DNA from 3 places in the Blautia sp. An46 genome. Region 1 is predicted to be linked to each of the others. Evidence: a T-box and tRNA genes for the amino acid it is inferred to sense, from the RefSeq annotation. Region 1 holds a T-box; the other regions hold tRNA genes.
What was found. A T-box is a leader RNA that pairs with one kind of tRNA and senses whether it is charged. The one in region 1 lies ahead of thrS (threonine--tRNA ligase), so its partner is inferred to be a tRNA-Thr.
Positions count from the first base shown of each region.

Region 1 (10,578 bases):
GCCGGAAAATATATGCTGATCCTGGGACTTTTGTGCGGGGTGCTGTTTGTGATCGGCGTACTGAACTTTTTCAATACTTCGGCGGTGTCTGTGATCAGCAGGAAGAAGGAGCTGTCTTTGCTGGAAGCGGTAGGCATGACCAGAAAGCAGGTTCTGAGAATGCTGTGTACCGAAGGAGGAATCTATTTCCTGGCAGCTCTTCTGCTTGCGGATACAGCAGGGATACCTCTTATGCGAGAAGTGATCGCAAGGACCGCAGGCAGGAGCTTCTACTTTGCCTATCACCCTTCCATAGCAGTCAGCCTTCTGGCCATTCCCCTTCTGGCCCTTATAGCCTGGGGAGTTCCCAGATATCATTACCGGAAAATGTGCCGGGAGACTGTTGTGGAGCGGATCAGGGAAGAGTAGGTCCTGTAGTTTTCCGTGCTTGGCATGTCCTGGATCTTTTGCTATACTTTTATACAGAATGCAGATTTTGCAAAAGTTTTGGCAAAGTATGCTGCAGCAAGGAAAAACAGGAGGAACTTTGAAAATGAAAGAAGACAGTAAAAACGACTTATTTGAGAAGGCGCCTATTCCCAGGGCCTATTTCACTTTTGCCCTGCCGGTGGTGTTCAGCATGGTGGTTTCCCTGGTCTATAATATGGTGGATACCTTTTTTATCGCCCAGACCGGAAATACAGATCTGGTGGCGGGAGTTTCTTTAAGCGCTCCTGTTTTTACCCTGATGGTCGCTCTGGGAGATATTTTCGGACTGGGAGGAAGCTCGGTGATCTCCCGGCTTTTCGGGCAGAAGCTGGATAAAGACGGGAAGCGCCTCAGTGTGTTTTGCTTTTACGGCGCTATTGCCTGCGGAATCCTGGTGACTGTGCTTCTTCTGCTATTTAGAGGGCCTGTACTTACTCTTTTAGGGGCGGACAGGGATACCATGACCTATGCCTCCCAGTACTATACCTACATTGCCCTGGGCGCTCCCTTTATCATTGTGTCCTATACACCCCTGAACCTTCTGCGGACAGAGGGATTTGCCACTGCTTCCATGGTGGGAAGTATCCTGGGGGCTGTGGTGAACATGATCCTGGATCCGGTCTTTATCTTTACCCTGGGGATGGGGGCTGCAGGTGCTGCTATTGCCACGGTGATCGGAAATATCTGTACAGATCTGTTTTTCCTGTGGTTCCTTCTGAAAAAAAGCAGGCGGCTGTCTGTGGATCCCAGAGGATTTCATATCCAAAAGGGAGAACTGGGACAGATTTTTGCCATTGGGATTCCGGCTTCTGTTACAAATTTAATGCAGAGCCTGGGAATGGCCCTTACAAACCGTTTTCTCCTCCCCTATGGAAATGACGCTGTGGCGGCTATGGGGATCGTGATGAAGGTAAACCTCATCGCAGTGCTGGTACTGGTGGGACTGGCTTTTGGCGTCCAGCCTCTCATTGGCTACAATTACGGAGCGAAAAACAGCAGGCGGCTGAAAGACATTCTGAAATTCAGCTATGGAGTTGAATGCGGAACAGCAGCGGCCCCGGCACTGATCCGGATTTTTATGAAGGATCCCGGGATCATTGATCTGGGAGTTCCAATGCTCCGCTTCCAGCAGGCGGGAATGATCTTTATCGCCGTGGTGCTGGTGACCACAAGTACTTTTCAGTCTGCGGGAAAAGCTCTGGGGGCCTTCCTCCTGTCTGTGAGCAGACAGGGTGTGATCTTCGCTATTGTGATCTTCCTGGCTTCAAAAACTTTTGGCTACAATGGCGTCCTGGCTTCTCAGGCAGTTTCAGATTGCCTCACTGCCATCCTGGCGGCAGTGCTTCTGTTTCGGTGGATACGGGAAGAAAAGGGAAGCGTCTTTTAAAAATAGAAAAGAGATATAGCCATAGAAAAAAATATCTGTTATACTTATATTCAGAAAGTAAAATATCCCGCTGAGAGCGGGAGTCAGGGATTCAGCAAAGGCGCTGACGGAGAGAGAACTCTGTCAGCGCCTTTCAATTTTTATCAGGAGGTTATTTATGGGAGCCTTTGACAGAGTTTTAAGCGGTATACCAGGTCTGGATGATCTGCTGGATTATATCCGTATGGGAGACAACGTAGTGTGGCAGGTGACAGATCTGGAGGAATTCCGGTATTTTATGGAGCCTTTTGTAGAACAGGCCATTGGTGACAGGAGAAATCTGATCTATATGCGGTTTGCAGACCATGAGCCCCTTCTTTCCCCCAGAGAAGGGCTGAAGATCTTTGAGTTTAATCCGGATAAAGGCTTTGAGGCCTTTACTGTGGATATTTACAACCGGATCACTATAGAGGGGAAAGACGCTTTTTATGTGTTTGACAGTCTTTCTTCCCTTCAGTCTGTCTGGTATACGGACCTGATGATGGGGAACTTTTTCCGGGTGACCTGCCCTTATCTGTTTAAGCTGGATACAGTAGCCTATTTTCCCCTTCTCAGAGGAAGGCATTCCTTTGACGCTGTGGCCAGGATCCGGGATACCACCCAGCTGCTTTTAGACGTCCACACAGGGGATAAGCTTTATGTCCATCCCTTAAAGGTGTGGAACCGGTATTCTGCCAAAATGTTCCTTCCTCATTCCTGCAGTATGGATCTGGAAGATTTTAAGGCGGTAGACGGAGGCGTGGCTTTAAGCCGGTACTATCAGATCCTGGAAGAGGAAGAGGCCCAGAAGCAGGACCAGAACTTTGACAGCCATGACCGGTTCTTTTCCATGGCGAAGCTGGAGTATCAGCAGGGAAGGTTCCGGGAAGAGACGGAAAATCAGATCCTGGAAAGTACCATGACTAAGGATAAGCGGCTTCAGGAAATGCTGAAGAAATATTTTAAACCCAAAGATTATTTCAAACTCCGGGACCGGATGATTGGCAGCGGCGCTATTGGAGGAAAGGCTTGCGGTATGCTCCTGGCCAGGAAGATCGTGAATACCCTTCTGCCGGAATACCGGGCACACAGGGAGGCCCACGATTCCTATTACATTGGTTCGGACGTATTTTATACCTATATTGTTTCCAATAACTGCTGGGAGACCAGGATCGCCCAGCGGACAGAAGAAGGCTATTTTGAGAAAGCCGGACAGCTTCAGCAGGCCCTGCTCTCCGGAGAGTTTCCTTCCAATATCCGGGAAAAATTCCGCTCGGTGCTGGAATATTTCGGACAGAGTCCCATTATCGTCCGTTCTTCCAGTTTCCTGGAAGACGGATTCGGCAACGCCTTTGCGGGAAAATATGAGTCTGTGTTCTGTGTAAATCAGGGAACACTGGAAGAGCGGCTGAAGGTCTTTGAGGATGCAGTGCGGAGAGTTTACGCCAGTATTATGGATATATCTGCTTTGGAGTACCGGAAACAGAGAGGCCTGGAACACCAGGACGAACAGATGGCTGTGCTGGTCCAGCGAGTTTCCGGCTCTCACTGGGGAGATTATTTCTTCCCTGCGGCGGCAGGAGTGGGATATAGTTACAGCGCCTATAAGTGGAGCAAAGACATGGATCAGAGCGCCGGAATGCTCCGGCTGGTGGCAGGCCTTGGGACCAGGGCCGTAGACCGGACGGAGAACGATTATCCAAGGCTGGTAAATCTGGACCGTCCCGCCGTATCCATGCAGACCAATGTGGCGGATAAACACCGGTTTTCCCAGAAAAATGTGGATGTGCTGGACACCAGGGCAAATCATCTTCTCACAAAAAGCACAGATTCCCTTATGGAAATCCTGCCTCTCTGGTATAAACGGGCGGTGATGGAGAGAGACTATGAGGCAGAAGAGGCCCTGAACCGTATGGGACGGTGGCGCCAGGTGTGGTTTGTTACTTGCCAGAAGCTTTTGGAGAACCGGGAGTTTACCGGACTTATGCAGAAGCTTTTGAAGACACTGGAACAGGTCTATGGAAATCCGGTGGATATTGAATACACAGTAAATATAGATGAGGAGGGGGACTTTGTGGTGAACCTTCTTCAGTGCCGGCCTCTATTTACGGGAAGCAGAGGGGGAAAAGTGGAAATCCCCAGTCTTTCAGAGGGAAAGACATTTTTCCATCTGAAGGATTCCTCGGTAGGCAATTCCCTGAAAAAACAGATCCATGTGGTTATACAGATCGAGCCGAAATTATATTATGAATATCCTTACGGAAAGAAGCACCAGGTGGCAGAAGCTGTAGGAAGGATTAACCGGTATTATAAGGGATCGGGGAAAAATCTTCTTCTCATGACTCCCGGCAGGGTAGGAACATCCTCTCCGGAGCTGGGGGTTCCGGTAACCTTTGCGGATATTTCCGCTGTCTCCGGAATCTGCGAAGTCTCGGACAGCCGGGCTGGCTATATGCCGGAACTGAGCTACGGAAGCCATATGTTCCAGGATATGGTGGAGGCGGAGATCTTTTACAGTGCCCTTTGGGAAGACAGGAGAAAGCTGGCTTATGATCCGGAACTCTTTGCAGAAGAGGAAAATCTTTTCCCACAGATCTGTCCGGATATGGAGGAACTTTTCCCCATGTTCCGGGTTACGGAACCGGAAGACCTCTATTACTGGAACGATGTTATGTCCGGGGAGACTCTTTGCCAAATTGCCGAAAGTTAGGATTGAAAAATAATCAGATATCGTATATACTGTACCTGTTAAATTAAAACAAGAGAAATATAAAAGGCAGGTAAGATATATGGCGTTATTACAGGAATGGAGAGACAAAGCGTACTCCCAGCAGGCAGACAGAGGCCAGCTGCAGAAATTCTGGACAGATTATTTTTTGATTGAAAAGGGAATTTATGAACAGCTTCTCAGCAATCCTGACGAAGTGGTAAGAGGTACTGTAAAAGAGCTTGCAGAAAAATATAACGTAGATGTTATGACAATGGTGGGCTTCCTGGACGGAATCAACGACAGTCTGAAAGTTCCAAATCCTATTGAAGAGATGGAAGAAGATACAGAGGTAAATCTGGGCTACGATCTGGAGACTCTGTACAAGAACATGGTAGACGCAAAGGCGGACTGGCTGTACGAACTGCCCCAGTGGAATAATATTTTTTCTGAAGAGAAGAGAAAAGAATTATACAAGGAGCAGAAGAAATCCGGAACTGTTGTAAAAGGACCGAAGATTGGACGGAATGATCCATGTCCATGCGGAAGCGGCAAGAAATATAAACACTGCTGCGGCAGAAATAAATAGGAAAGAACAAAGGAACCTTTTGCCGGATGAGGGCAGAAGGTTCTTTTTTCGGAAAGGAGAGTTATGCCGGAAATCATCTTCCTATGGCTGGGACTTCTGTGCCTGGGCTATTTTGTGGGAATTGCCAGATACGTGGGCTGGACTTCCAAATTCCCCATAGTCTGGGCTGGTTTGGGAGCGGGACTGCTGTTGACAGGTATTTTGATCCTTACAGAAAATCTTTCCAAAAAGGCAGAGCTGCTCTGCTGTGCTATGGGAATCCTGCTTCTGGTTTCCGTGGTGGTGGTAGTGGCTGTGATTGTTTCTGTTATGTTTCTGCCTGTTGAGCCAGACCTGGATTATCTGGTGGTTCTGGGGGCCCAGGTAATGGGAACCAGGCCCAGCCTGTCCCTGCAGTACAGAATAGACAGTGCCTGTGAATATCTGAAAGAAAACCCCGGAACCAGGGCAGTGCTTTCCGGGGGAAAGGGACCTGACGAAGGGATCTCAGAGGCCAGGTGCATGTATGAGGAGATGCTCCGCCAGGGAGTGGACCGGGAGCAGCTGATCCTAGAGGACCGGTCTGCCAGCACCAGCCAGAATATTGAATTTACCCGGAATCTTTTGAAAGAAAAAACAGAAAGAGAAGAGGGGACAGAAGGGAGAGCACGGCGCCTGAAGGTGGGGATCGTGACCAATGGTTTTCACCTGTTCCGGGGCATGGCCATTGCCAGAAAGAAAACAGACTGGCAGGTCTATGGGATTGGAGCAAAAAGCAATGTTTTTCTTCTGCCCAATTATCTCTTTCGAGAATTTTTCTGCGTGATAAAAGATAAACTGGTGGGAAATCTGTGATTTTTAATTCAGCTTCCGAAACTGCAGGGGAGTAACTCCAGCGGTGCGTTTGAACATGGTAATAAAATGACTGACGCTGGAGAAACCAGTCAGCCGGGCAATATCCTGTATTTTTAAGTGCGGGTCTGTGATGAGCAGGCCCTTTGCTTTGTTTATTCGGAAAGAAGTCAGATACTCATAGGTTGAGCAGCCTAAAAAACGTTCAAAAAGCCGGGACAGATATTGAGGGGTGATATACACCAGATTGCTGAGCTCTTCCACAGTAAGTTCCAGACTATAGTGATTTTCTATTTCTTTCATTACCGGCTCTACATATCGCTTATACAATTCCTCCTTTTCAAGATCATGGGTGTAGCCTCCTTCTACAAATTCCAGAAGAAGGTTATAGCAGCACACAGACAGAGCCTTTTCGTCTGTAGGAGGATTTTGATATTGGAGGATCGCAGATTGGATAATATGGACAATCCGTTCTCCCTGAGAGGTATCGGTGAAGACAAAGGGGCGTCCCCCAACCATTTTCGTAATGCTGTCTTCTGCAGTACCGGTGAAGGTGGCAAAGCAGGTCTGCCAGATTCCTTCCAGTCCTTCATAGGAATGCTCCAAAAACGGAGAGAGCAGAACGCCTTCTCCCGGATTTAAAATATAAGATTTTCCCTGGATTTTAATCTGCCCCTTTCCAGTCTCTGTCTGAAGATAGTGAAAGAGAGGATATCCTTTCGGACGGCACATAGGGTCCTGAATCCACTGGTTTCCTATAGAATCAAAAGCAAAAGGCTGCCGCACTGGTGTGCTGCGGAAAAAAATCGACATAAGATCACCTGTTTCAAAATATGATATTTTTAAGTCTATCATAGGATATCTGCTTCTGTCACTGAAAATTTCGCAAAAATCAGTTGAGGCTCTTCCGGTATCGTAATATAATAATTGAATGAAATGATTTTTGGAAAGGTATGGAAATAACAGTGATTTATAATAATATTCTTGAGGCAATGGGAAACACGCCGCTGATTCGTCTGGAACGGATGACAGAGGCAGGAAGTGCGCAGATTCTTGTGAAATTTGAAGGACTTAATGTAGGCGGTTCTATTAAGACCAGGACTGCCTATAACATGATACGTGATGCAGAGGAAAAAGGACTTATTAATGAAGAAACGATTATTGTGGAACCTACCAGCGGCAATCAGGGAATCGGTCTGGCGCTGGTAGGGGCAGTCCGTGGGTATAAAACCAGGATTATCATGCCTGATTCTGTCAGTGAAGAGCGGAGAAAACTGATGAAGCATTATGGTGCGGAAGTAGTTCTGGTACACGATGCAGGCAATATCGGAGAGTGTATTGAAGAATGTCTGAATACAGCTCTGAAAATGGCCGAGGAAGATCCGCGGGTTTTTGTGCCTCAGCAGTTTGAAAATCCTGCAAATCCTGCAGTGCACAGAGCCCGGACAGGAATCGAAATCCTGGAGCAGGCGGACTGTCCCATTGACGGCTTCTGTTCTGGAATCGGTACTGGCGGTACCATTACGGGAATCGGTGAAGTTCTTAAAGAGAAAAATCCTCATATAGAAATCTGGGCAGCAGAGCCAGAGCATGCGGCAATCCTTTCTGGGGGCTCCATTGGCACACATCTCCAGATGGGGATCGGGGACGGTCTGATTCCGGCAATCCTGAATACGCAAATTTATGATAATATCTGTATCGTAACAGACGAGGAAGCCATCCAGACATCCCGCGACCTGGCATCAAAGGAGGGAATTATGTGTGGAATCTCATCTGGAACCAACGTGGCGGCAGCTATGAAGCTGGCAAAAAAATTGGGTGAAGGAAAAACGGTAGTGACCATTCTTCCGGATACAGCAGAGAGATATTTCTCCACGCCTTTGTTTGAAGAATAGAAACAGACAGGGGACCGGCTAAAAAACAGTTGACAAACCTCTGAGGTAAGATATAATATGGAACAAGAAAGTCAACACGTTGAAGAGAAGAGTAGAATGTGGAAGGTCCCAGAGAGGGAGGCATATGCTGGAAGTCTCCTGTCGCGGAAGCATTTGAAAACTACCTCGGAGTGGCCCTAATCCGGTCCGGTGATTCCGTTATCATCAAATGAAGTGGTTCCGGCAGAAATGCCGGTTCAATCAGGGTGGAACCGCGAGAATATATGCCTCGTCCCTTTTGCCGAAAGGCGGAGGGAACGGGGTTTTTCTTTTTGTATAGAAATTTCGTTCCCCGGCAATAAAAAGGCAAGAAAATCAGAAAATTAACAGGAGGAATAGAATTATGAAAATTACTTTAAAAGACGGCTCTGTGAAAGAATACGCAGAAGCAAAATCTGTTATTGAAATTGCAGCAGATATCAGTGAGGGACTGGCCAGAGCTGCTACAGCAGGAGAAATCGACGGAGAGATCGTAGACCTGAGAACTCCTGTGGAAAAGGATTGTCAGTTAAATATCCTTACCTTTAATGACGATAAGGGAAAGGGCGCCTTCCGCCATACAGCTTCCCATATCATGGCTCAGGCCATTAAGAGACTTTATCCGGAGACAAAGCTGGCCATCGGTCCTTCTGTGGCAGACGGTTTTTACTATGATGTAGACAGAGAGACTCCATTTACAGCAGAAGATCTGGAAAAAATTGAAAAAGAAATGAAAAAGATCGTAAAGGAAAATCTTCCTCTTACCAGATCTGAAAAGCCAAGAAACGAAGCCATTGAATATTTTAAAGAAAAAGACGAACCCTATAAGGTAGAGCTTATCGAAGACCTGCCGGAAGATGCAGTGATCAGCTTCTATTCTCAGGGAGAGTTTACAGACTTGTGCGCAGGACCTCATCTGATGAGCACAAAATATGTAAAAGCTTTTAAGCTTACCAGCCTGGCAGGTGCTTACTGGAGAGGAAATGAAAAGAACAAAATGCTCCAGAGGATCTACGGAACTGCTTTTCCAAAGAAAGCAGAGCTGGAAGAATATCTCCATATGCTGGAGGAAGCGAAAAAACGTGACCACAGAAAGCTTGGAAAAGAATTGGGACTGTTCATGATGAGAGAAGAAGGTCCTGGATTCCCATTTTTCCTGCCTAATGGAATGGTGCTGAAGAATCAGCTTCTGGATTTCTGGCGTGAGATCCACCGGAAAGCAGGATATGTGGAGATTTCTACACCAATCATGTTAAGCCGTCATCTCTGGGAGACTTCCGGACACTGGGATCACTACAAAGAAAATATGTATACTACAGTTATCGATGATGAGGATTTTGCCATTAAGCCTATGAACTGTCCGGGAGGCATCCTGGTTTATCAGTCAGAGCCACGTTCCTACCGTGACCTGCCTATCCGTATGGGAGAACTGGGAATCGTACACCGTCATGAAAAATCAGGACAGATGCACGGACTTATGCGTGTGCGCTGCTTTACCCAGGATGATGCCCATATTTTCATGACACCGGAACAGATTAAAGATGAGATCAAAGGCGTGGCAGACCTGATCGACAGTGTGTATAAGCTGTTTGGCTTTAAATATCATGTAGAGCTTTCTACCAGACCGGAAGACAGCATGGGAAGTGATGAAGACTGGGAGATGGCTACAGAGGCTCTTCAGGGAGCATTAGACGACCTGGGGCTGCCCTATGTTGTAAATGAAGGAGACGGAGCTTTCTACGGACCCAAGATCGATTTCCACCTGGAAGATTCTATTGGAAGAACCTGGCAGTGCGGAACTATCCAGCTTGACTTCCAGCTGCCGCTGCGGTTTGAACTGGAATATACAGGAGCAGATGGAGAGAAGCACAGACCGATCATGATCCACCGTGTGGTATTCGGTTCTATCGAGAGATTTATCGGTATCCTTATCGAGCACTTCGCTGGAGCTTTCCCAACCTGGCTGGCTCCGGTACAGGTGAAGGTGCTGCCCATTTCCGACAAACATCTGGAGTATGGACAGAAAGTACTGGAAAAACTGAAAGAGGCAGGAGTTCGGGCTGAAATCGATACAAGAGCAGAGAAGATCGGTTATAAGATCCGGGAAGCTCAGATGAAAAAGATTCCTTACATGCTGGTAGTGGGAGCAAAAGAGGAAGAGGAAGAAAAAGTATCTGTGAGAAGCCGTTTCCAGGGCGATGAAGGCCAGAAAGGACTGGAAGAATTTATAAAAGACATCCAGGAAGAGATTGCTTCAAAAGAAATCCGCAAGGCTGAACAGGAAGAAAAGTAATTTTCCATGTATAAGAAATAAAGAAATGGCACATATTATCTCTGATAAATCTATTTTAGGAGGTAATATGTATGCCATTATTAAGCTGTACAGCAAGAACCTGTCTGTATAACAAGAATGAATACTGTTCTAAAGGGGATATCCAGGTAGACGGACCAAACGCTCAGAGACCGGATGAAACCTGCTGCAAAAGTTTTGTAGAGAAAAAAGAAGGCGCTATGAACAGTATGGAAACAGGTACAGCCACTCAGACTATCCAGGTGGCCTGTAAAGCCTGTGAGTGTACCTACAACGATCAGGAAAAATGTGACGCTGCAAAAATCACCATTGCAGGAACAAATGCCTGCAGATGTGATGAGACTATGTGCGGAA
Region 1 is NZ_NFIF01000032.1:1,513-12,090, reverse strand. It holds gene B5G00_RS17595 (ABC transporter permease) at 1-408, shown strand, start outside; gene B5G00_RS17590 (MATE family efflux transporter) at 533-1,855, shown strand; gene B5G00_RS17585 (PEP/pyruvate-binding domain-containing protein) at 2,013-4,583, shown strand; gene B5G00_RS17580 (SEC-C metal-binding domain-containing protein) at 4,663-5,169, shown strand; gene B5G00_RS17575 (YdcF family protein) at 5,233-6,003, shown strand; gene B5G00_RS17570 (AraC family transcriptional regulator) at 6,007-6,855, opposite strand; gene cysK (cysteine synthase A) at 6,966-7,895, shown strand; T-box leader at 7,966-8,174, shown strand; gene thrS (threonine--tRNA ligase) at 8,278-10,206, shown strand; gene B5G00_RS17555 (DUF1540 domain-containing protein) at 10,278-10,578, shown strand, end outside.

Region 2 (10,578 bases), on a different contig from region 1:
GCCCCTTTTCTTCTGCCTGGCGGATAGCCTTGCGCAAACGGGCTACGGATAAGGGATATTCTGCACGTACATAGATATAGCCATCATGACAGGCAGTGGCATAGGCCCCTATGGTCATACCTTCGATGAGACGGTAGGGATCCCCTTCCATTACGCTTCCATCCATGAATGCGCCAGGGTCTCCTTCGTCGCCGTTACAGACGATGTAATGCACAGGCTCTTCTTTATGGGCAGCTACCTGTTTCCATTTTCTTCCTGCCGGAAAACCGCCGCCTCCACGGCCTCTTAATTTGGACTTGTCTACTTCTTCCAGAACATCTTCCGGAGTCATATCAAAAAGAGCTTTTGTCAGGGCGTCATATCCACCGGAAGCTATGTATTCATCCAGAGATTCTGCATCGAATTTTCCACAGTTTTCCAAAACAATCCTGGTCTGCTTAGCGATAAAAGGAATCTCATCAGGTGAGGCGTAAGACTGTCCGCCTTTTTTATAGAACAGATGCTCCACAGGCTCTTTATTCAGCACTGTTCGCTGGAAGATTTCCAGGCAGTCTTCTTCGCTTACTTTTACATACTGATAGTGTAAAGGCTCAATACGCACCAATGGTCCTAATTCGCAGATTCCCTGACATCCGGTCTTTACGGTACCGATGTGAGGAACATCTTTCTGGAATTCTACAGATACTCCAGGTAAATCCTGGCATAATTCTTTCATTTTTTCATAGATTTTTTCTGAACCGGAAGCAACACAGCCGGTTCCTGCACATACCAGAATACGGCAGTCAAAGGAATCGATTTCTTTTTGGGCAAGTTCCCGCTCTTTTAACAGAGCGTCTCTGTTTTCAATTATCATACATTGTCACCTCGCAGTTCTGTGATCAGTTCCAGAGCTTTTTCAGGCGTCATGGAAGGATGGACTTCATTATTTACTGTCAGGGTAGGAGCAAGTCCGCAGGCGCCCAGACAAGACACAGTTTCTACAGTGAACAGCATATCGTCTGTGGTATGCTTTTTCCGGCTCAGTCCCAGCTCTTTCTGCAGGGCCTCCAGGATAGGGATAGATTTACGCACATGACAGGCAGTTCCGTCACAGACCTTGATGATATATTTTCCTTTTGGCTCAAAAGAAAAGTTTTCATAAAAGGTTGCAACACTGTAGGCCTTGGCCTCTGTCACGCCGATTTCCTTGGCTACATAAGTGAGAAGTTCTCCGGGAAGATAACGATATTCTCCCTGGATATCCTGCATAATGGGAATCAGAGAACTTGCTTTCCGTCCATAGTAGTCAATGATCTCATCGGCTTTTTCGTAGTAGCTTTGGTCGAGCATGCATTAGTACCTCCTTGTTCGTGATTGTAAAATCGCTGTTAAGAAAAATTTATATGCGAAGTTATCCTAATTATACTTTATGTGTGTAAAATGCACAACATTTTTGTAGAAGAAAAATAAAATTTATACAATTTACAGATATCCCCTTTACCGCGGCAGTTTGAAACTTTACAACCCCAAAATTTGATGATAAAATAAAACAAAGGAGGAGCATTATGTCTGAAAAATTATATGAGATGATGGACTGGCCGGAAATTGAGGCCATTGTATATTCTGAGGAAAGTGAACCAAGAAGGCTTTTGGGACCCAGAGTCACCCCTGAGGGAATTCTGATCCAGTGTTTTCTTCCTGATGCCCGGCAGGTGAAAGTAGTTCTCACCAAGGGAAAACAGGAATATGAGATGGAACAGGAAGATGAGGCTGGATATTTTGCTGTTCTGATCCCAGGGGATAAAATTCCCAAGTATAAATATGAAGCAGTGTATGATGAAGGCGTTGTAGAGAAATTTTATGATCCCTATGCCTTTGATAAACAGATTACCGTGGAACAGGAGCAGCAGTTCTGTGCGGGAATCTGTTATGATATTTACGAAAAATTAGGTGCGCATCCCATGACTATCCATGGAGTGTCCGGTGTTTATTTTGCTGTTTGGGCGCCTAATGCTATGCGTGTCAGTGTCGTGGGAGACTTCAACCACTGGGATGGCAGAAGGCATCAGATGAACCGCCTCAGTGTTTCGGGAATTTATGAGCTCTTTATTCCCGGAGTCAAGGCAGGATCTTTGTACAAATATGAAATTAAGGCAAAAGGCTCTCTGGTTTATCTGAAGTCAGACCCTTATGGAAACGAATCAGAGCTTCGGCCAAAGACAGCTTCTGTTGTTACAGATCTGAAAGGTTATCAGTGGAGTGACGGAGATTGGATGAAATCCAGAAAGCAGCTCCAAGATGAGAAGAAACCTCTGGCGGTATATGAGATGCACCTGGGCTCCTGGAGAAAACCGGAGGAGGAAGGAAGACTTTTCTACAATTACAGGGAGATTGCACCTATTCTGGCTGATTATATTAAAGAGATGGGATATACCCATGTGGAACTGATGCCCATTATGGAACACCCTCTGGACGAGTCCTGGGGATATCAGGTAACAGGATATTATGCGCCTACCAGCCGCTATGGAAGCTGTGAAGATTTTATGTACTTTATGGATTACATGCACCAGCAGGGAATAGGTGTGATTCTGGACTGGGTTCCTGCTCATTTTCCAAAAGATACTTTTGGACTTTCCAACTTTGACGGCACCTGCCTTTATGAGCACCTGGACCCAAGACAGGGGATGCATCCTCACTGGGGAACTTTAATCTATAATTACGGACGTCCTCAGGTGAAAAACTTCCTGATTTCCAATGCTCTGTTCTGGGCAGAGAAGTATCACGCGGACGGAATCCGTATGGATGCTGTGGCATCTATGCTCTATCTGGATTATGGAAAGAATGACGGAGAATGGGTAGCCAACATTTACGGCGGGAATGAGAATCTGGAAGCTATCGAATTTCTGAAGCATCTGAATTCTGTTTTCAAGAAGAAACACCCAGATGTGCTTCTGATAGCAGAGGAGTCTACAGCCTGGCCGAAGATTACCGGAGATGTAGAAGATGATGGCCTTGGATTTGATTATAAATGGAACATGGGATGGATGAACGACTTCATTGATTATATGAAGAAAGATCCTATATACAGAAGCGGGGCTCATGATGAGCTGACCTTCAGCATGATTTATGCGTATAGTGAAAAATTCCTTTTAAGTCTGTCTCATGATGAAGTGGTTCATGGAAAATGTTCTCTCCTGAATAAAATGCCAGGAGAAAAGGAGAAGAAGATGGCAAATCTTCGGGCAGCTCTTGGCTATATGATCGTCCATCCCGGCAAAAAACTGCTGTTTATGGGACAGGAATTTGCTCAGGAAAGAGAATGGTCTGAACAAAGAGAACTGGATTGGAATCTTCTGGAGGAGAAAGACCACAAGCAGATGCAGGATTATATGAAAGCTCTGCTGAAGTTGTATAAAGAACAGCCGGCTCTTTATGAAGAAGACTACGATCCAGCAGGATTTGAGTGGATCAATGTTATGGAGACTGAGAAAAACATGCTTACCTTTATCAGAAAAGGTAAGAAAAAGGACAGTACATTGGTGGTGGTTTGTAATTTTTCTGCACTTCCCTATGAGAAATATCAGATGGGAGTTCCCTATCCTGGAAAGTATAAAGAGATTTTTAACAGTGATGCAAAAGTCTATGGAGGAACAGGTGTAGGGAATCCGAGAGTCAAGGTCTCCAAGAAAGAAGAGTGGGATGAGAGAAAGAACTCTATTGTAATCAATGTGGCGCCCCTTTCCGTACAGATTTTCTCTTATACAAAGAATGAGACAAAGAGGACCGGAAAGAAAGCAGAAAAAGAAGAACAGACAACTGTATCTACAGTGCGCAGGAAACTGGAGCAGAAGATTGAAGAGGAAAGAATAAAAGCAGAGAAGGAACAGGAAATTGTTCTTCCAAAAGAACCTCAGAAAAAACTCCAGACAGCGAAAAAAGAGCCGGAGAAATTAGAGACCAATAAGAAGGAACCGGAGAAGCTGGAGACCAGCAAGAAGGAACCGGAGAAGCTGGAGAACAGCAAGAAAGAACCGGAGAAACTGGAGACCAGCAAGAAGGAACCGGAGAAACTGGAGACCAGCAAGAAGGAACCGGAAAAATTAGAGACAAGTAAGGAAGAAACATATAAACCAGAGGTGGAGAAAAAAGTACAGGAGAAGAAAAAAGCTTCTGGTAAAAAAACCGGGACAAGGTCCAGAGGAACTACGAAAAAATAGTTAAATAGAATTACAGGGAGAGGGGCTTTTGCAGAATAAATCTTAAAAATAAAAAGGAATTCTGCAACAGTCCCTTTCTATGCGAAAGGAAACAAGGAAAGGGAAACATAAAGACTATGAACATTTTTTTATCAGAAACGCTGGAATTTGAAAGTATCCGCGACTTCTTTCACCACTATTTTACCTGGGCTTTCTGGGAAAAGCAGCTCCCGGTCATCGGAACCTTTGTGGGCAGAGTGATCCTGGCTATTGTAGTCTACATCATAGCCAGTAAACTGATCCAGAAACTTACCAGATTTATTGTCGCTTCCATGCGAAAGGCAAATGTGGATACGGGAGTGACCCAGTTTGTTTCATCAGTGGTGAAGGCGGCACTGTACTGTCTGCTGGTAGTATCCATTGCTACCAGCTTCGGGGTGAAAGAATCTTCCATTGCTGCATTAGTTGCTTCTGGTGGTGTTGCCATTGGTCTGGCCCTCCAGGGAGGTCTATCCAATTTGGCCGGAGGTGTTATTATCCTGGCACTAAAGCCTTTTGTGGTGGGAGATTATATTATTGAGAATACAGATAAGCAGGAAGGAACTGTAGTCAGGATTGATTTGTTTTATACCACACTTTCTACAGTAGACAACCGCCGGATCACGATCCCAAACGGAACGCTTACCAGTGCAAGTATTGTAAATGTAACTGCCCAGGATAAGCGGCAGCTGGACTTGAAAGTTCAGATTTCCTACAGTTCGGATCTGAAAAAGGCAAAAGGAATCTTGGAGAACATGCTTTATGGAGAAGCCTGTATTTTACATGATGACGGGATCCAGGTTTTTGTAGATCAGCTTGCAGCAGATGGGGTAGTGCTTGGACTCAGAGCCTGGGTAGGATCTGATGATTACTGGCCTACCAGATGGAAACTAAATGAAAAGATTAAGCTGACATTTGACGAAGAAGGTATTGAACTGCCATATACTCAGATGGATGTGCATATAAAACAATAGGGGCTTTTTACAGATTCTGCTTTATAGAGAATTTATAATTTTTAAGATTCCAGAAATACTTTTTCGAAATACTTGGTGTTAGAATATACTTTAGGACAAATTATCAGATACCAGGAAGGAATAGTGAAATGAGAACACAAGTACTCTATAAAAGCAGAACGGGCAACACAGAGAAGCTGGCAAAAGCCATTTTTGAAGCAATACCCGGAAAAAATAAAGATATTGCTCCGTTTCAGGGACAGACAGATTATGATATGGGAGATATATACTTCATAGGATTCTGGACAGACCGGGGAAGCGCCAGCATGGATGTGCTGGACTATCTGGGCAGCCTTCAGGGAAAGCGGATCGCACTTTTCGGCACCTGCGGTATGGGCCAGAGTCCAGACTACTATAAAAAGATCGAAGATAATATACGGGTTTTTATAGAGGATGATAATGAATATATGGGAGCCTATATCTGCCAGGGAAAGATGCCGATGACTGTAAGGGAAAAATATGAGCATATGAAGAATTCCAGCAATAAGAAGCAGGTGGAGGCTATGATTCAGAAATTTGATATGGCGATGCTTCATCCTGATGAACAGGATCTTCAGGGAGCGAGGAAATTTGTAAAAGAAGTCTTTGAAAAAATAGAGAAAGAAGAGCAGGAAAATGGATAAGTTAAAAGAAAAGCTTTCAAGATTTATGTATGGACGCTATGGAAGTGACCGACTGAATATATTTATGGTGATCGTGCTTCTGGTCTGCGCAGTGATTAATCTCTTTGTGCGGACCGGATATTTCAGCGTCCTTCTTACTTCATGGGAATTTCTGCTGCTGATATTGATTTATTACCGGATGTTTTCTAAAAATATCAGCAAAAGATATGCAGAAAATCAGAAGTATCTGGTGCTGGAAAATAAGGTGAAAAGATTTTTCGGAAAACAGAAATACATACAGGAACAGAGAAAAGACTTTCATATCTATACCTGCCCTCAGTGCAGACAGAAGATTCGGATTCCCAGAGGAAAAGGGAAGATCAGTATCCGCTGTCCGAAATGCGGAGCAGAATTTGTGAAAAAAAGTTAAGGTTATAGGCTAATGCCGATTTTGATGTTCTAATTAGTAAAAAAGAGACCATTTCCTGAGATGCAGGCTTAGATTAAGGCCTGGATCTTTGAGAAATGGTCTTTTTATATGCAATTTATAAGCTTAAAAATCTTTTACCCGGAAGATTTTTATCTGAGTCGTCCATTTACAGGCGGTTGTGAGGAATATTACTGCCATACCCTTTCCCGCTGCATCATCAGCATTTGAACCCGAAATGTCTTTTGTCAGATATTTTAGCAAGAGGATTAAAAATGTGAAATTCGTGAAAATCACAAGTTGCAAAATGCGAAAATATAAGGTATTGTTAAATCAGATAAAAAGATGTCCTTCAGAAAAGGAGTGGTCAGGGTGATAGAGGAAGCGAAAAAACTTGCCGAAAAGTATCTTGATGAGAAAACCTACCAGCATTCAGAGAGAGTAGCCAGGTATACAGAACAGAACCGCATGATACCGGAACACTTGAGGGAGCGGTGTATTGCCCTGGCCTGGATCCATGATGTGTGGGAGGACTCCGACTGCGGAACAGCAGAGATACTTGCCCTGGATGAAACCAGGAGGCTGGTAAAGTATATGAATTACATCACTCATGGGAAAAATGAAGAATCCTATGAGGACTACATAATCTCTATCAAAAATGCCCAGACCATTTATCCGGAGGTATGGTGGGTGAAGCTGGCAGATATGAAAGATCATCTAAGCCAGCGGGACACTCTGACCGAAAGACTTAAGAACAAATATTCTAAGGCATTGGCGATTCTTTTGTGAAAGAAATTCTTGACATATCTTTAAAAATCCAGTAAAATCAATTCTTGCAGAGAATTGCTGAAATAGCTCAGTTGGTAGAGCACTTCACTCGTAATGAAGGGGTCGTGGGTTCGAGTCCCATTTTCAGCTTATCCGGGGAAATGGCTGTGATCCGCTTGCAGGATTGCAGCCATTTCCCTTTATACATGATAATATGCAGCCGGCAGAGCGAGCTATCTATTTCGAACTATTTTGCAGGTGAATTTAGCCGGGATGTATAAAAATCCCGTCAAGCATGCATACTGTACTCAGATACAATGGCATACAAAATGCTGAGGCGTATAGAAATGCAGAAGTACACATAAAACTGCAGGACGGAAAGGATTTATGATGAAAATAAGAATTGGGATAATGCTGCTGCTTTTGGCAGTTCTGGGAACTGCTTTTACAGGCTGTAACGAGAAGGAAGAAAAGGACAATCTGGAACTGGTATGGGAGTTAGAATCAGATAAAGGACAGGATACATATGTGTGAGAAGAAAGAGAACAGGGTTTCCCTGCCCTCTTACGCCTGGTCTCCATGGAAGGAAGGCCGGAGCAAAGAGGAGCAGAGGGAACTTCAGGAGATCCAGGAGATCCGGATCCCCGACGGGGTCCGGGAGCTGGGAAATTATACTTTTTACGGATGCAGGAATCTGGTGACTTTGGAAATGACAGATTCTGTGAAAACTATTGGGGGCGGTTCTTTTACCGGCTGCGGAGCCCTGCGGAAACTTCATGTGCTTATGGAATCGGGAGGGACCTCCTGTATCCGGGATGTGGTCAGTGAAACTTTCCATGAAGTCTATGTTTCCATCAGGTTTCGGGACAGCAGGGAGGGAGCAGAGCTGATCTTCCCGGAATATTATGAGGAAGGAGTGGAGAACACTCCTGCCAGGATCCTGGAGACCCATTATCATGGCTGCGGCTACAAATACCGCCAGTGCTTTCTGGAAAAGAAAGTGGATTACCAGGGATATGACCGGCTGTTTTATCTGGCAAAGATCAATGAAAAACCGGAGATCCTTCTGCCTATGGCTATGGGAAGACTGCTCTGGCCCTGGGAACTTGGCAGCCAGGCAGAAGAAGAGTATCTGGAATATGTGAAAGAACATATACTGGAATGCGGCCTTTATTACATAGAACAGGAAGAATGGAACCGGGCTTTTTCTTATCTTGGACAGCGGAAGCTGTGGACAGAGGAGGCCATGGATCAGGTGATCAAGGAAGCTTCCGGTAAAGGAAGAGCGGAGATGGTCAGCTATCTCATGGAAGAGAAGCGGAGATTGTTTGCAAAACGAAAGAAAACTTTTGACCTATAGGAGAGAGAAAATATGGCCAGGGAAATGGAAAAGAGAATAGAGGATGTCTGCAGCAGGATTCTTATATCTTCCAGAAATGAACTCTATATCCATCTGCGTTTCTTTGATGTGGCACTGTCAGCCTTTACATATGTGATGGGAGAACAGAATGGAGAACTGGGTACCGACGGCGTGGGGATCTATTATGATCCCGGATATCTGGGAGGCCTGTACCGCCAGGGACGGCGGGAAGTGAACCGGGCTTATCTCCATATGATGCTCCACTGCCTTTTTGCCCATCTGTGGAAAAAGGTGAGGATCCGAAAGAAGGTAGCGGCCAAGGCTCTGGGGATTTCCCGGGAAGATGGAGAAAATGGGCAAGAGGATCTGACAGATATTCTCTGGGATCTGGCATGTGATATCAGTGTGGAATCTATTATTGACGGCCTGGCTCTTCATTGTGTGCGAAAGCCTATGTCCGGAGACCGGAGAAATCTCTATGCCAGTCTCAGAAAGAAAAGGAAGACCCTGAATGCAGAGGGGATTTTTGAAGAACTGGTGAAAATGCAGCCTTCCCAGGAGCAGGCCCTTCTTTGGGAAAGGGAGTTTCACTGTGACGACCACAGACTCTGGAAGGGAGGCAGGAAAAATCCTCCCAGCCAGAGGCCGGAGAAAAACTGGGAGGATATCCGGGACCGTATGGAGACTGAGATGGAAACTTTTGGCCAGGATATGGCACGGGGCCAGGCCGGCCTGAAGGAACAGATCAAGGCAGAAAACCGGGACACCAGAGACTATCGGCGGTTTCTTAGCAAGTTTGCAGTGCTGCGGGAAGAGCAGATGGTGGATCCGGATAGCTTTGACTATATTTTTTACAGCTACGGCATGTCCCTTTACGGAAATATGCCTCTCCTGGAACCTCAGGAGACCCGGGAAGTGAAAAAGATCCAGGACTTTGTCATTGCCATTGACACTTCCATGTCCTGTTCCGGAGAACTGGTCCGGGGATTTTTAAGAGAAACCTATTCCGTGCTCCGGGAGCAGGAATGCTTTTTCAGGAGAATGCAGATCCATGTGATCCAGTGTGACGAGAGGATCCAGAGTGATCGGCTGATCACCAGCCAGGAAGAACTGAAAGAATATATGGAAAACCTGGAGCTTGCAGGAAAGGGCGGGACAGATTTTCGTCCGGTGTTTCAATACATTCAGGAAAAACAGAGAAAAGGAGAACTCAGGGGGCTAAAAGGGCTTTTGTATTTTACAGACGGGAAAGGAATCTTCCCGGAGCGTATGCCTCCCTATGATGTGGCTTTTCTGTTGATGCAGAAGGAATATGAAGAGATTGAAGTGCCCTGCTGGGCCATGAAGCTGTATCTGGATGAGGAAGAACTTTTAGAGAGGAACGAGAGGACAGAAGAATGAATATAAAAAGAGCAAAACAGGAGATCAAAGATACGGTGGCAGCCTATCTTTTAAAAGACGATTACGGGGATTACTGTATCCCGGCTATAAGGCAGCGGCCTATACTGCTCATGGGACCTCCGGGGATCGGAAAGACTCAGATCATGGAGCAGGCAGCCAGAGAATGCGGCATTAATCTGGTGTCTTATACCATTACCCACCATACCAGGCAAAGCGCCATAGGGCTGCCTTTTATTAAAGAGAAAAGCTACGGGGGAGAGGCCCGGTCAGTCACTGAGTATACTATGAGCGAGATCATTGCTTCCGTGTATGACAAAATGGAAGCTACGGGAATCCGGGAGGGAATCCTGTTTATCGATGAGATCAACTGTGTTTCGGAGACTCTGGCTCCTGCCATGCTCCAGTTCCTCCAGTGCAAGACCTTCGGAAACCAGCAGGTGCCTTCCGGCTGGATCATTGTGGCTGCGGGAAATCCTCCGGAGTACAATAAATCTGTCCGGGACTTTGACGTGGTGACTCTGGACCGGGTAAAGAAGATCGATGTGCGGGAAGACTTCGGAGTCTGGAAAGAATATGCCTATGAGGCAGGGATCCACCCGGCGGTGCTTTCCTATCTGGATATCCGGAGAGAAAACTTTTACTGTATGGAAACCAGTATTGAGGGGAGAATGTTTGCCACCCCCAGAGGATGGGAGGATCTTTCCCAGCTTCTGTATGTATATGAAAAGCTGGGAAAAAGGCCGGACCGGGAGGTAGTCTGCCAGTATATCCAGCATTGGAAGGTGGCAAAGGA
Region 2 is NZ_NFIF01000019.1:63,030-73,607, forward strand. It holds gene B5G00_RS14470 (NADH-ubiquinone oxidoreductase-F iron-sulfur binding region domain-containing protein) at 1-853, opposite strand, end outside; gene B5G00_RS14475 (complex I 24 kDa subunit family protein) at 850-1,329, opposite strand; gene glgB (1,4-alpha-glucan branching protein GlgB) at 1,545-4,196, shown strand; gene B5G00_RS14485 (mechanosensitive ion channel family protein) at 4,313-5,188, shown strand; gene bilS (flavodoxin family protein BilS) at 5,317-5,850, shown strand; gene B5G00_RS14495 (hypothetical protein) at 5,843-6,259, shown strand; gene B5G00_RS14500 (hypothetical protein) at 6,629-7,045, shown strand; tRNA gene B5G00_RS14505 (tRNA-Thr) at 7,102-7,174, shown strand; gene B5G00_RS18915 (hypothetical protein) at 7,412-7,558, shown strand; gene B5G00_RS14510 (leucine-rich repeat protein) at 7,551-8,384, shown strand; gene B5G00_RS14515 (vWA domain-containing protein) at 8,397-9,785, shown strand; gene B5G00_RS14520 (AAA family ATPase) at 9,782-10,578, shown strand, end outside.
Region 2: it has a tRNA-Thr gene. The T-box ahead of thrS (threonine--tRNA ligase) is inferred to sense a tRNA for this amino acid. The anticodon was not compared.

Region 3 (10,578 bases), on a different contig from region 1:
GTTTGTGGGTCATTCTGTTTTCCAGTCCCACCATTGCCAGGGATTCTTTGGCCAGCTTTCTTCTGCTCTTCTTATCCATTCCCCTGTAGATCAGAGGCAGCTCCACATTTTCCTCTGCCGTCAGGTTGGGGATCAGGTTAAATCCTTGAAAAATAAATCCAATTTCCCGGTTCCTGATTTCAGACAGCTGATTATCCGTCATTGTAGACACATCTGTACCGTTAAGGTAGTATTTACCTGAAGTAGGCACATCCAGACATCCCAGCATGTTCATGAAAGTAGATTTTCCAGAGCCAGACTGGCCGATGATAGCCACAAATTCCCCCTCATCGATTTCCAGATTAATGTGATCCAATGCTCTTACTTCATTTTCCCCTGGATTGTAAATCTTACATAAGTCTTCAACTTTAATTAAATGTTCCATAGGCTTTTCCTTTCTCCATATGCTGATTTTGCCAAAACTCTCCCAAAATCAGGAAGAACAGAACAAAACAGAATATTCTTTTCTGTCTCGTCCTGTCCCTTTCTTTTCTAAAATAAACCCTCTGTTTTCAGATTTTCCTTTATTACTGGTTACTGGGCTTTGCCGTCCAGCATTGCCTGACGGTTTTTCAGTGCGCCCCAGAAGTAAAGCAGCGGCAGGATCAAACCAAGTATCATGGAAACAATGCTCAGCACAGTGACTCCTGCGGAAATTGCGGAGTATGCATCATTTCCCAGCTGCCACAGGATCAGAATAATGCCGCAGACAAAGCATATCCCTGCTTTCTGTATCTTATTGCAGTTAACAATTCCGATGATCCCGATCACTGTATTGAGAAGTGACCCGGCTGCGGTAATGTACACACTCATTTGATATGCTTCTACAGTGATCCCGGAAGCGGTAATGGTCTGCTCAAAAAGTTCTCCCATCTCTCCTTCTCCGATTGTGCCAAGCATGGCAAAGTTAACAAGGTTCGTCAGAAATGACAGGACCCCAAAGACCACCATAATGATCCCCACTACCTTCAGCAATGTTTTTCCAGGTGCTTTTTCTTTCATTACATTCTCCCCTCTCTATTGATTTTCCTCATTGTATAATCCTTGGAGAGAAAAGTCAATTTATTTTACAGAAATTTTCGATAACTGTCCTAAAATACAGGAAAATCGGCCTATTGTAAAATACCTTTCATAAATATCTATTCAATACCTCTAAGGTAACCGTTTATTTTTAAATATTTTATAATTTTTATTCTATAGAAAGGAAAAAGGAACTGTCGCATTAATCAAAATCGAAAATATTTATACATTTTCTTGCTCAGTCTGCGCCGCATTGAGCCCATGGTCTCAAAGCTATGCTCGACAAATTCGCATAAAATGTATAAATATTTCTGACATATGTTTAATGCAACAGTTCCTTTTTCTTATAAGGCCCGTATCCTTGGTACTTCATCTACATGGAGATATCTGCTTACAGCTCTCACAATAATGTCATGATTTACGAAATGGTTCTGATTTGAAACCAGGATCACGCCGATGACTCCTACCTCCTCTATACGTATGGGAAAGCCTCCGCCCATACAGGAATATTCCCTGGTGTTCAGACCGATGTCTTCCAAAGTCTCCTCTGATTTCTTCATCTCGCTGTAGAGAAGCATGGTACTCTTTTCCATTCTCCGTACTGTATTGTACATCTTCGTCATCCAGGACTCATTATTCAGGTTTGTGCTGTTTCCGGCATATTTGAATACGGTATATCCGTTGTTCAGGCGAATCTCCACAGCCGTATCCAGACCTCTTTTTCTGGCCTCTGCCACAATAATATTTCCCAAAGCCCATGCGTCCTCATTGGTGAAATGTCCAAACTGGAGAATTTCCTCCTGCATTGCCAAAACCGTGATTACTTCTTCGATGGTCATATGAAACACCTCCTGATGTTACCGGATCCTGTCCGGGAAACCAACCTTGCGCTGAACCTTTCTCAGTGTTTTATTTGCAAAATACTGGGCTTTTTCTGCGTTCTCTTTAATAATAGAATCAATATAAGCCTTGTCCTTTTCCAGGCGGGCAACCTCGTCCTGAAGAGGCTTCAGGACACTGACTACTGCCTCTCCTACAGCCATTTTCAGCTCGCCGTAGCCTTTTCCTTCAAATTCTTTTACTGCTTCGTCAGGAGTTTTTCCAAGGCATGCACAATAAATATCGATGAGATTTTTCAGCCCCGGCTGCTCCTCTCTGTAGGCAATGCAGGCTTCTGAATCTGTTACCGCACGCTTGCATTTTCTCATAATGGTATCCGGATCATCCATAAGATAGATGCTTCCGTTAGGATTCTCATCGGATTTTGACATCTTTTTGGAGGGATCCTGAAGACTCATGATCTTGGCTCCTACCTTGCCGATATAAGCTTCCGGCACAGTAAATACGTCACCGTAAATATTATTAAAACGAATGGCAATATTTCTGGTCAGTTCCAGATGCTGCATCTGGTCAATCCCCACCGGCACCACATCTGCCTGGTACAGAAGAATATCTGCCGCCATAAGTACCGGATAGGTGAAAAGTCCTGCATTGATATTATCCGCATGCTTCGCAGCCTTGTCTTTGAACTGGGTCATACGGTTCAGCTCCCCCATATAGGTAAAACAGTCCAGGATCCAGGCCAGCTCTGCATGGCCGGATACATGAGACTGGTAATAAATACAGTTTTTCTTAGGATCCAGTCCTGCCGCAATATACAGAGTCAGCAGCGCCCTTGCTCTTTTTCTAAGCGTCGCCGGATCCTGGCGGACCGTAATCGAATGCATATCCACCACGCTGTAAAAACATTCATAATCATCACTTAATTTTACCCAGTTTTTCAGAGCCCCAAGGTAATTTCCTAAAGTCAGATTTCCTGTAGCCTGCATGCCGCTGAATAAAACCTTTTTATCATTGATCATAACTTATGTCCTCCACTGCTACGTTTTCCTTAGAAAATATTTTAACACGTTTCCTGACCGTCAGCAACTGTAGTTTTATTTCTCTCCTTCCACCAGAAACATAGGCGTAGAATAATAATTTGCTCTTTCTTCCCTGCTCCAGACCTTCTCCCACACATTCTCTTCCACTTCTACTTTTGCACATGCCAGATTCTCCAGAAGTTCTTTGTCCCAGAGCGGACGGTTTATCTGGCTTAAAGGCACTTTTCTGGCAATATCCTCCATGGCATCGATATCTGTGCAGGTATAATGATCCTCCATATGAAGAGCTTCCACTCTCTTTCGGTCCTCCTCATATTCTCTCCGTTTTTTCTCATCAAAAAGGTGGTGATACCAGTTAGCATCATAGTTCAGAAGCTTTCCGCCTTTTTTCAATACTCTCAGCCATTCCTCATAAGCTCTGGTGGGATTCTCCAGATTCCAGGTAAGATTTCGGGATACTACTGCATCAAAAGTCTGGTCCGGAAACTCCAGGTTCTGGGCATCCATCTGCATCCACTGGATTTTTTCAGCCAGATTTCCCGCATTATGCCGGGCTTCTTTCAGCATTTCCTCTGTATAGTCCACAGCCGTTACCTGATAACCAGCCTGGGCCAGGATAATGGCAAAAAACCCCGGTCCTGTACCGATGTCCAGGATTTTTGTTTCTTCTGGTTTCTTACCAGGAAGATGTTCTCTCAGATTTTCCAGCCAGACCTGCCTTTGGCGGGTGGCCAGTTCTTCCTGATTTACCTGGGAATATCCCTCCGCTCTTTTTGTCCAGTATTCTTCTATCTGATTCAGCAATTCCATATTTTTGTTTCCTTCCCTGTATTTAAGTTCTTGATTTATGCTAATTATTCTGGAAGGAAGTATACCATGGATTTCTTTTATCTCACAAGCCCCCTAAGGGGTTATACTTTGACATTCCACTTTCCAGCGTCTATAATAAAGGTATGGCAGAAACACCCTTTATGCCTATTATTAATTACCTAGAAAGGACTGAAAAAATGGAAAAAATCGCAAGCTTCACCATTGACCATATCAAACTGAAACCAGGTGTTTATGTATCTAGAAAAGACCATGTGGGAACAGAAACTATCACCACTTTCGACCTGCGTATGACCTCACCAAATGACGAGCCTGTTATGAATACTGCAGAAGTTCATACCATTGAACATCTGGGCGCTACTTTCTTAAGGAATCATCCGGTTTTCGGCTCTAAAACTGTTTACTTCGGCCCCATGGGCTGCCGTACCGGCTTTTATCTCCTGCTGGCAGGAGACTACGAATCCAGGGATATCGTAGAGCTGATAAAAGAAATGTTTATCTTTATCCGGGATTTTAAAGATGAAGTTCCCGGCGCCTCTCCGAAAGACTGCGGCAACTATCTGGACATGAACCTGGGGATGGCAAATTACCTGGCCAAAAAATATCTGGACGAGGTTCTCACAGATATTTCTGAGGACCGGCTGGTATATCCGGAATAAAAAATATATCATAAACTACAGTACCGGTACAGAGGCATTTACTTCTCTGTACCGGTATCTTTTTTCATATCCCAGTCTTCTAATTCGCCGAGATTTTCGATTTCATAAAAAAATACTTCTTCCATATGCCTTTTGAGAACTCTTTTTCCTCCTGTATCTCCCTGGAGTTCCATCAGTTCCGGCACAAAGCTCTCATGAAAGATCACCGGATTTCCCGGCGTCTTCTGGTAAGACATACAGCCAATCTTTTTCCCGCTTTTCAGGAACGCCTCCAGAAAATCTCCAATAGTCTTTTTCTGAAGGAAAGGCTGGTCTGCCACAAAAAACATATAATAAGCTTCTCTGCCCTGACAGCTAAATCTTTTGCTGGCCTTCAGGCCAATCTGAAGAGAAGAGGAAATCCCCCTTTCACTGTGCGGATTTTCTACGGCAGTGAGTCCCTGTCTCCTGGCTTCTTTCAGGATCTCTTCATACTGGCTGACCAGCACCAGCGAATGGGCGAAGCCTTCTTTCTGGAGTTCTTCTAACTTTTCCATAGTCCACAGGTACATGGGCTTTCCTTTTACCGGATACAGCAGTTTATTCTCCCCGAATCTTCTGGAAAAGCCTGCTGCCAGAAGGATCATATGGATACATTTCTCTCTTTCTTCTCTGGAATGAAGAAACACCGGCACTGACATCTGAGTTTCTATTTTCTCTTTCACTCTTTCCGGCTCATCCAAAAGATCCTGCTGATTCAAGATCACTGCAATTTTTCTTCCCGGATATTGTTTTTTTAAAGGTTCCACATAACCCTTTTCCAGCAGCCTTCCCAGAAGTTCCGAAGTCAGAATCCAGCTTTGTGAGCCAAGGATTTTCTCTGCAAATTTCAGTCTGTGGCAGACCTCCTCCAGAGGCCTCCCAAGAGCAGAAGCTCCCGCCAGAATTAAGATATGCGTAGTATCCTCTCTAAGCACCGGTTCACCTTTTCCCGGGACTTTAACCGGAAATTTTCTGGAACCGTCAGCCTCTGTGAGTATGGCCTGAGCCTGTTCCCTTACCTGTCTGTAATCTTCTTCTGTAAGTCCTTTGATTTTTTCCGGAGTTTCACTGCTGGTTCCGGCGATTACCACACCTGAAGTCTCCAGAGCTTCCCTGACCTTTTCTCCAGGCTGGTCAATAAGGCCCGTTCTCCCCAGAAGTTTTGGGTGCTCCATATGGACAGTGGTAGTGACCAGCACTTTTTTCCCCTGGGCAGCCCACTGGTCCGCCAGTTCCAGGATACAGGAGGTTTTTCCCCCAGCTCCCACAAAGGAAACCGACGGTTTTGACCCTGTTCCCAGGTTTTCCATGATTTCATCCAGTTTCATCTTTCCAGTACACCCTTCTCATAGGCACAGACAAGTTCCAGAACACTTCCTGCGATACATCTGGCTTTATCTGATATCAATGCACAGTGAGCCTGGGATTCTTTTCTGGGATCTACGTCTGCGATCTTAAAATGTTCCGTCACAGGATAGCCCTCCTGTATAATTCCCCGCAGGACCCCTGAAATCTCGGTACAAACAAAGGCAGGTTCTCCTTCTCTTTCTACCCATCCGATCCGGCTGCCCTTTTCTGCCCAGTCTCCGATCTCTTTTTCCTGATGAAAGATTCCCGAACAAGGAGAATGGATCACTCTTTCTTTCCCATAACCGCCGATCACTCCAGGTACTCCTGTATTAGGGATTGCCGCTCCCTGGTCGATGATCCTTCCCAGATAATGGCCCCTCTTGGTCTCTATCACATAATCCACATCTTCTCCCGCAGTAAATCCCGGTCCCAGGGCTATGGTCAACTCTGCCATATCTCTCCTGGTCCCCAGATTCTTCTTGGCCAGAATTCCATCTATGAGAATATCCGGACGATACTTTTCAAGGCATTTTCCCTGTGGGTCTACGATAAGCTGGGGCCGGTTCCATGCCACCTGCTCCAGAGCCTCCTCAAAACATTCTGCCCGACTGCAGGTCAGTCCCTCTACTTCCATGGTTCCCTCATAAACAGCCTGACAAAAGGCCACCAGACGCCGGATAGCAGAAGGACGCTCACATTCCAGGATAATCACCGGATAGCCGCTTTTACAGAGTCTGTGTATGGTGGCAGTGGCCAGATCGCCCCCTCCTCTTACAATAATAGGCTTCATAAGTCTCTCCTCTTGTCACTTAAGGTTTTATGATCAGATCCGCCTTGGCCTGAGTCTCCACGATCACGTACATGTTCACAATGGTTCCCACTGCCAGCTTATCCTTCATCTTATAAAAATCAAGACATGTGCCGCAGGTACAGATTTTTGTTCCTTCTTTTTCCAGAGTTTTCAGATCCTCCAGGACCGGAGAGCCTTCACAGGTCAGGAATGCCCCTTTATTATAAAATAGGACTGTATCCGGCAGCTTCTCCAGCTGAGTCAGAGAATAGATAAAACCTTTGATCAGAATCTGTCCCAGTTCCGGGTCTCCTTCTCCCATTTTATCGGAAGAAATCACCACCACAGTCTTCTTCTGCCCCTGGGGTACACAGGAAATATACTCCGGCTCTTTCTCTTCCTGGGAAGTTCCCGTTTTTTTCACCGTGATCTTCACCTCATAATGTTTGTCCCCCAGTTTTGTCATTTCATAATCTGCTTCCTGGGAATTGGCCAGTTTCCGCAGATTCTCTGTAGCTACTTCATTATCTACCTGGACAAAAACCACATCTCCTGCCTGGCTTTTATCCATTTCTTTCTTTGCAAGTATCACTGGCTTCGGGCAGGTCATACCCATAGCATACACTCTTTTTTCCATAAATTTTCTCCTTTTCATTTACTCATAGAGATATACCCGGTGGATCCCTGTGGCCTGGATCCCTCCGTCCTGTATTACCTGACAGATCCGCTCCTCCTCTTCCAGCCCTGTGCACCAGGCAATGCCGCATTCTGCAGAAATCTCGCTGGGAAGAGGAATCAGTCTCCCCGGTATCTGATTGCTCTGACAGTATTTCTCTGCTGCCATAGCCTGGGTGGTCGTCAGAAAAGAAACCACCAGCTTCTCTTTTTTTTCTCTCATATATTTCTCCAAAAGTTCAGATATTAAATTTTTCTTTTACTATCATAACAAAACCGGGACAAAAATCAAGTTTTATGATAGAATCGAAAAAAGGGAAAAACTGGTTTTTTCCATCCAAAGGCATCTGGCTGAATAGTTACAATTTTTCAAAAAAACAAAAAAATATGTTGACAGAGATATCTCTTTTTGGTAGAATACATAACTGTGATACGCAACAGCACAGTTTGCTGCCTTGGCTCAGTCGGTAGAGCGTCGCCTTGGTAAGGCGGAGGTCGGCGGTTCAAGTCCGCTAGGCAGCTCTAAAGAACCTTTGGATTTCCAAGGGTTCTTTTTTCATCTATTGGAATACCAAAAGATAAGGAAATTGACGTATTCGTCCGTATTTTAATGGCTCAAGAACGGTTGCATCAACGAAACTCTTATTTTGGACCGTAATTTTACCTCTCAAAAACGGTTATATATCCAAAAACTCAAATTTTATCCGTACTAGGCCACTAAAAATTACGGTTCTAGCCGGGAAAATGCACTTTTCAACCGTACCGGAACTGTAGAACATGAAAATCTCAGGATTTAAAAGGTATATGTCCTTCCCCAAGAAGAATATTTTCCTTTAACATATCAAAATCATCCCAAAAAGGTTCCCATAGAGCTTCCGTTTTCCATTGCTCTATAGGAACCTTTTCACCATTCCACACTTTTCTTATTTCTTAGCTGCGATTTCCTTAAACACTATCTCCGCCCCTGGGGCCTTTATGTGGATCACGGCTTTTTCAGGATAATACCGGGTAGAAAAGACATACTCCCCATCATTCAGAAACACTTCTGCTGAAGAAATATCTGCAAGGATCTTCACATTCTCCAGCCTTTCCATATCCACCCAGCGTCTCCCTCTGCCTGCGGAAACCCCGGTTTTTTCCTGGTTTTTAAACCACATTTCAAATTGGCCATCCCGGTATTCCAGTACCAGCTCTTCTCCCAGAACAGCCTGGAACCGGTTATTGCAGATACCGGAAATTTCTGCCTGGTATACAGGATACCCTTCTATTTCCATGTGTCCCTGGTCTTTCCTGAGCAGCCGGCACTTCTCTTCCAGTTCCCGGACAGGTCTCTGGCAGGGTATTCCGTCTTTGACATAAATCTCTCTTGGAAATGTAAAGCAGTGCTGCCACCCATTTTCAATGGTCCGGTTGGTATATTCCTGGCAGTCCGGCATTCCCATCCAGCCGATTTGAATGATCCTGCCGTCTTCTGCCTGGAAGCTCTGGGGGGCATAATAATCAAATCCATAATCCCACAGACGATATTCTCCCAGGTGACAGTTTCCGGTGATCTCTCCTTCCACCAGAAAATATCCAGACTGGTACACATTCCGTTCTTCCCACTGACCGCCTGTCAGTCCCTGGACAGAGGCAGACAGAATTTTTCTGTCCCCGATTTCAAAGTAATCCGGACACTCCCACATATAGCCAAAGGACTCCTCTGTTTTTACACGGTTTGCAAGGACCCAGTGGATCCTGTCCCGGGACTGATAGAGAAGGGCCTGGCCTTCATCTCTCTTCGTCCTGGCCCCAAGGAGCATATAATAATTGTCCTTCTTCTTCCATACTTTCGGATCCCGGACATGAAGGGTCAGGTCTGAGGGATAATCTCCATTATCCATCAGCTTCATCTTCCTGCCAAAGTGGATTCCGTCTTTGCTGGACACCAGAATTGTATTGGCCTGGCGTCCTGTGTTTATGTAGTCATAGTCTCCATCTTCCAGTTTTACATTGCCTGTATAGTACAGAAACATTTCTCCGTCTTCGATAAAGGCTGCCCCTGAATAAACGCCGCTGCAGTCAAAGGGCTGGTCTGGATATAAAGGTACTCCCTGATATTCCCAGTCAATCATGTTATGACTGGTGTAATGGCCCCACATCTTCACGCCGCCTTCTGGATCAAAAGGAGAGTACTGAAAAAATGCGTGGTATACTCCCTGAAACTGACACAATCCATTGGGGTCATTCAGCCACCCCACCGGAGGCATAAGATGGATCCTCTGACGAAAAAAGTCTTTTCCATCTGCCAGTTTTTCTGCCGTCTCTGTTAATCTCTTTAAATCTCCTGTCAATGCAGTCATACCATATCTCCTACTACTATTTTTCCAGTTTCATCACAGGACTGTCTTCCCTTACCTCTCCTGGTTCTGCTTTTTCCACAGCAGAAAAATCCTCCGGATTTGTCAGGATGACCATAGTCGCAGCCGGATAGCCGGCAGCCTTGATAACCTCCAGGTCCGCCTCAATAAGCAGGTCTCCTGCATGGACCTTATCTCCGTCAGAAACTTTCTTTGTGAATCCTTTGCCATCCAGCTTCACTGTATCAATTCCCACATGGATCAACAGCTCCCCTCCTGTTTTTGTGGTAAGACACACTGCATGCCCGGTGTCAAAAATATTACTTACTTCCCCATCGCAGGGAGCAATGATCTTCCCATCTGCTGGCTCTATTGCAACTGTAGTTCCCAGCATTTCTGAGGCAAAAGTTTCATCACTGACTTCTGTAAGAGGGATCACTTTTCCTTTTACCGGGCTGAATAAAATCTCTTCTTTTCCTTCTTCTCCGTCTGGCGTTTCAGAAACTTCAGGAGACATTTCTTCCTTTTCTTCTATTGCAGCTCCTGCCTCACCGCCCTTTTCCTGACTGTGAGAATCTCCCGCCTGAACAGACTTCTGATCCTTATAGAGCAGGAAAGAAACCACAAAAGCTACGCCTACGGCAATGACCATTTCAATAATGTACTGAACAGGCTCATCCAGACAGAGAAGAATTCCAAAGATACCGGTAACTCCGGTTCCCTTGGCTCCAAGATGCACGATAGAAGCATAAAGAGCACCGCATCCGCCGCCGATACAGCCTGCGATAAAAGGTTTAAAGAACCGCAGGTTCACACCAAAAATAGCCGGCTCTGTAATTCCCATAAAGGCACTTAAAGAAGAAGGAAGGGCAAGAGATTTCACTTTCTTATCCTTGGATTTCAAAGCAACTGCCAGGGCAGCTGCACCCTGGGCGATGTTGGCGGCACTTGCCAGAGGCAGCCAGTAAGTAACT
Region 3 is NZ_NFIF01000001.1:267,815-278,392, reverse strand. It holds gene B5G00_RS01305 (ABC transporter ATP-binding protein) at 1-424, opposite strand, end outside; gene B5G00_RS01300 (hypothetical protein) at 574-1,041, opposite strand; gene B5G00_RS01295 (heme-degrading domain-containing protein) at 1,404-1,898, opposite strand; gene trpS (tryptophan--tRNA ligase) at 1,917-2,921, opposite strand; gene B5G00_RS01285 (class I SAM-dependent methyltransferase) at 2,997-3,752, opposite strand; gene B5G00_RS01280 (S-ribosylhomocysteine lyase) at 3,950-4,429, shown strand; gene yqeC (selenium cofactor biosynthesis protein YqeC) at 4,468-5,778, opposite strand; gene yqeB (selenium-dependent molybdenum cofactor biosynthesis protein YqeB) at 5,775-6,590, opposite strand; gene yedF (sulfurtransferase-like selenium metabolism protein YedF) at 6,610-7,227, opposite strand; gene B5G00_RS01260 (DUF3343 domain-containing protein) at 7,246-7,488, opposite strand; tRNA gene B5G00_RS01255 (tRNA-Thr) at 7,715-7,787, shown strand; gene B5G00_RS01250 (glycoside hydrolase family 32 protein) at 8,189-9,607, opposite strand; gene B5G00_RS01245 (PTS beta-glucoside transporter subunit IIBCA) at 9,624-10,578, opposite strand, start outside.
Region 3: it has a tRNA-Thr gene. The T-box ahead of thrS (threonine--tRNA ligase) is inferred to sense a tRNA for this amino acid. The anticodon was not compared.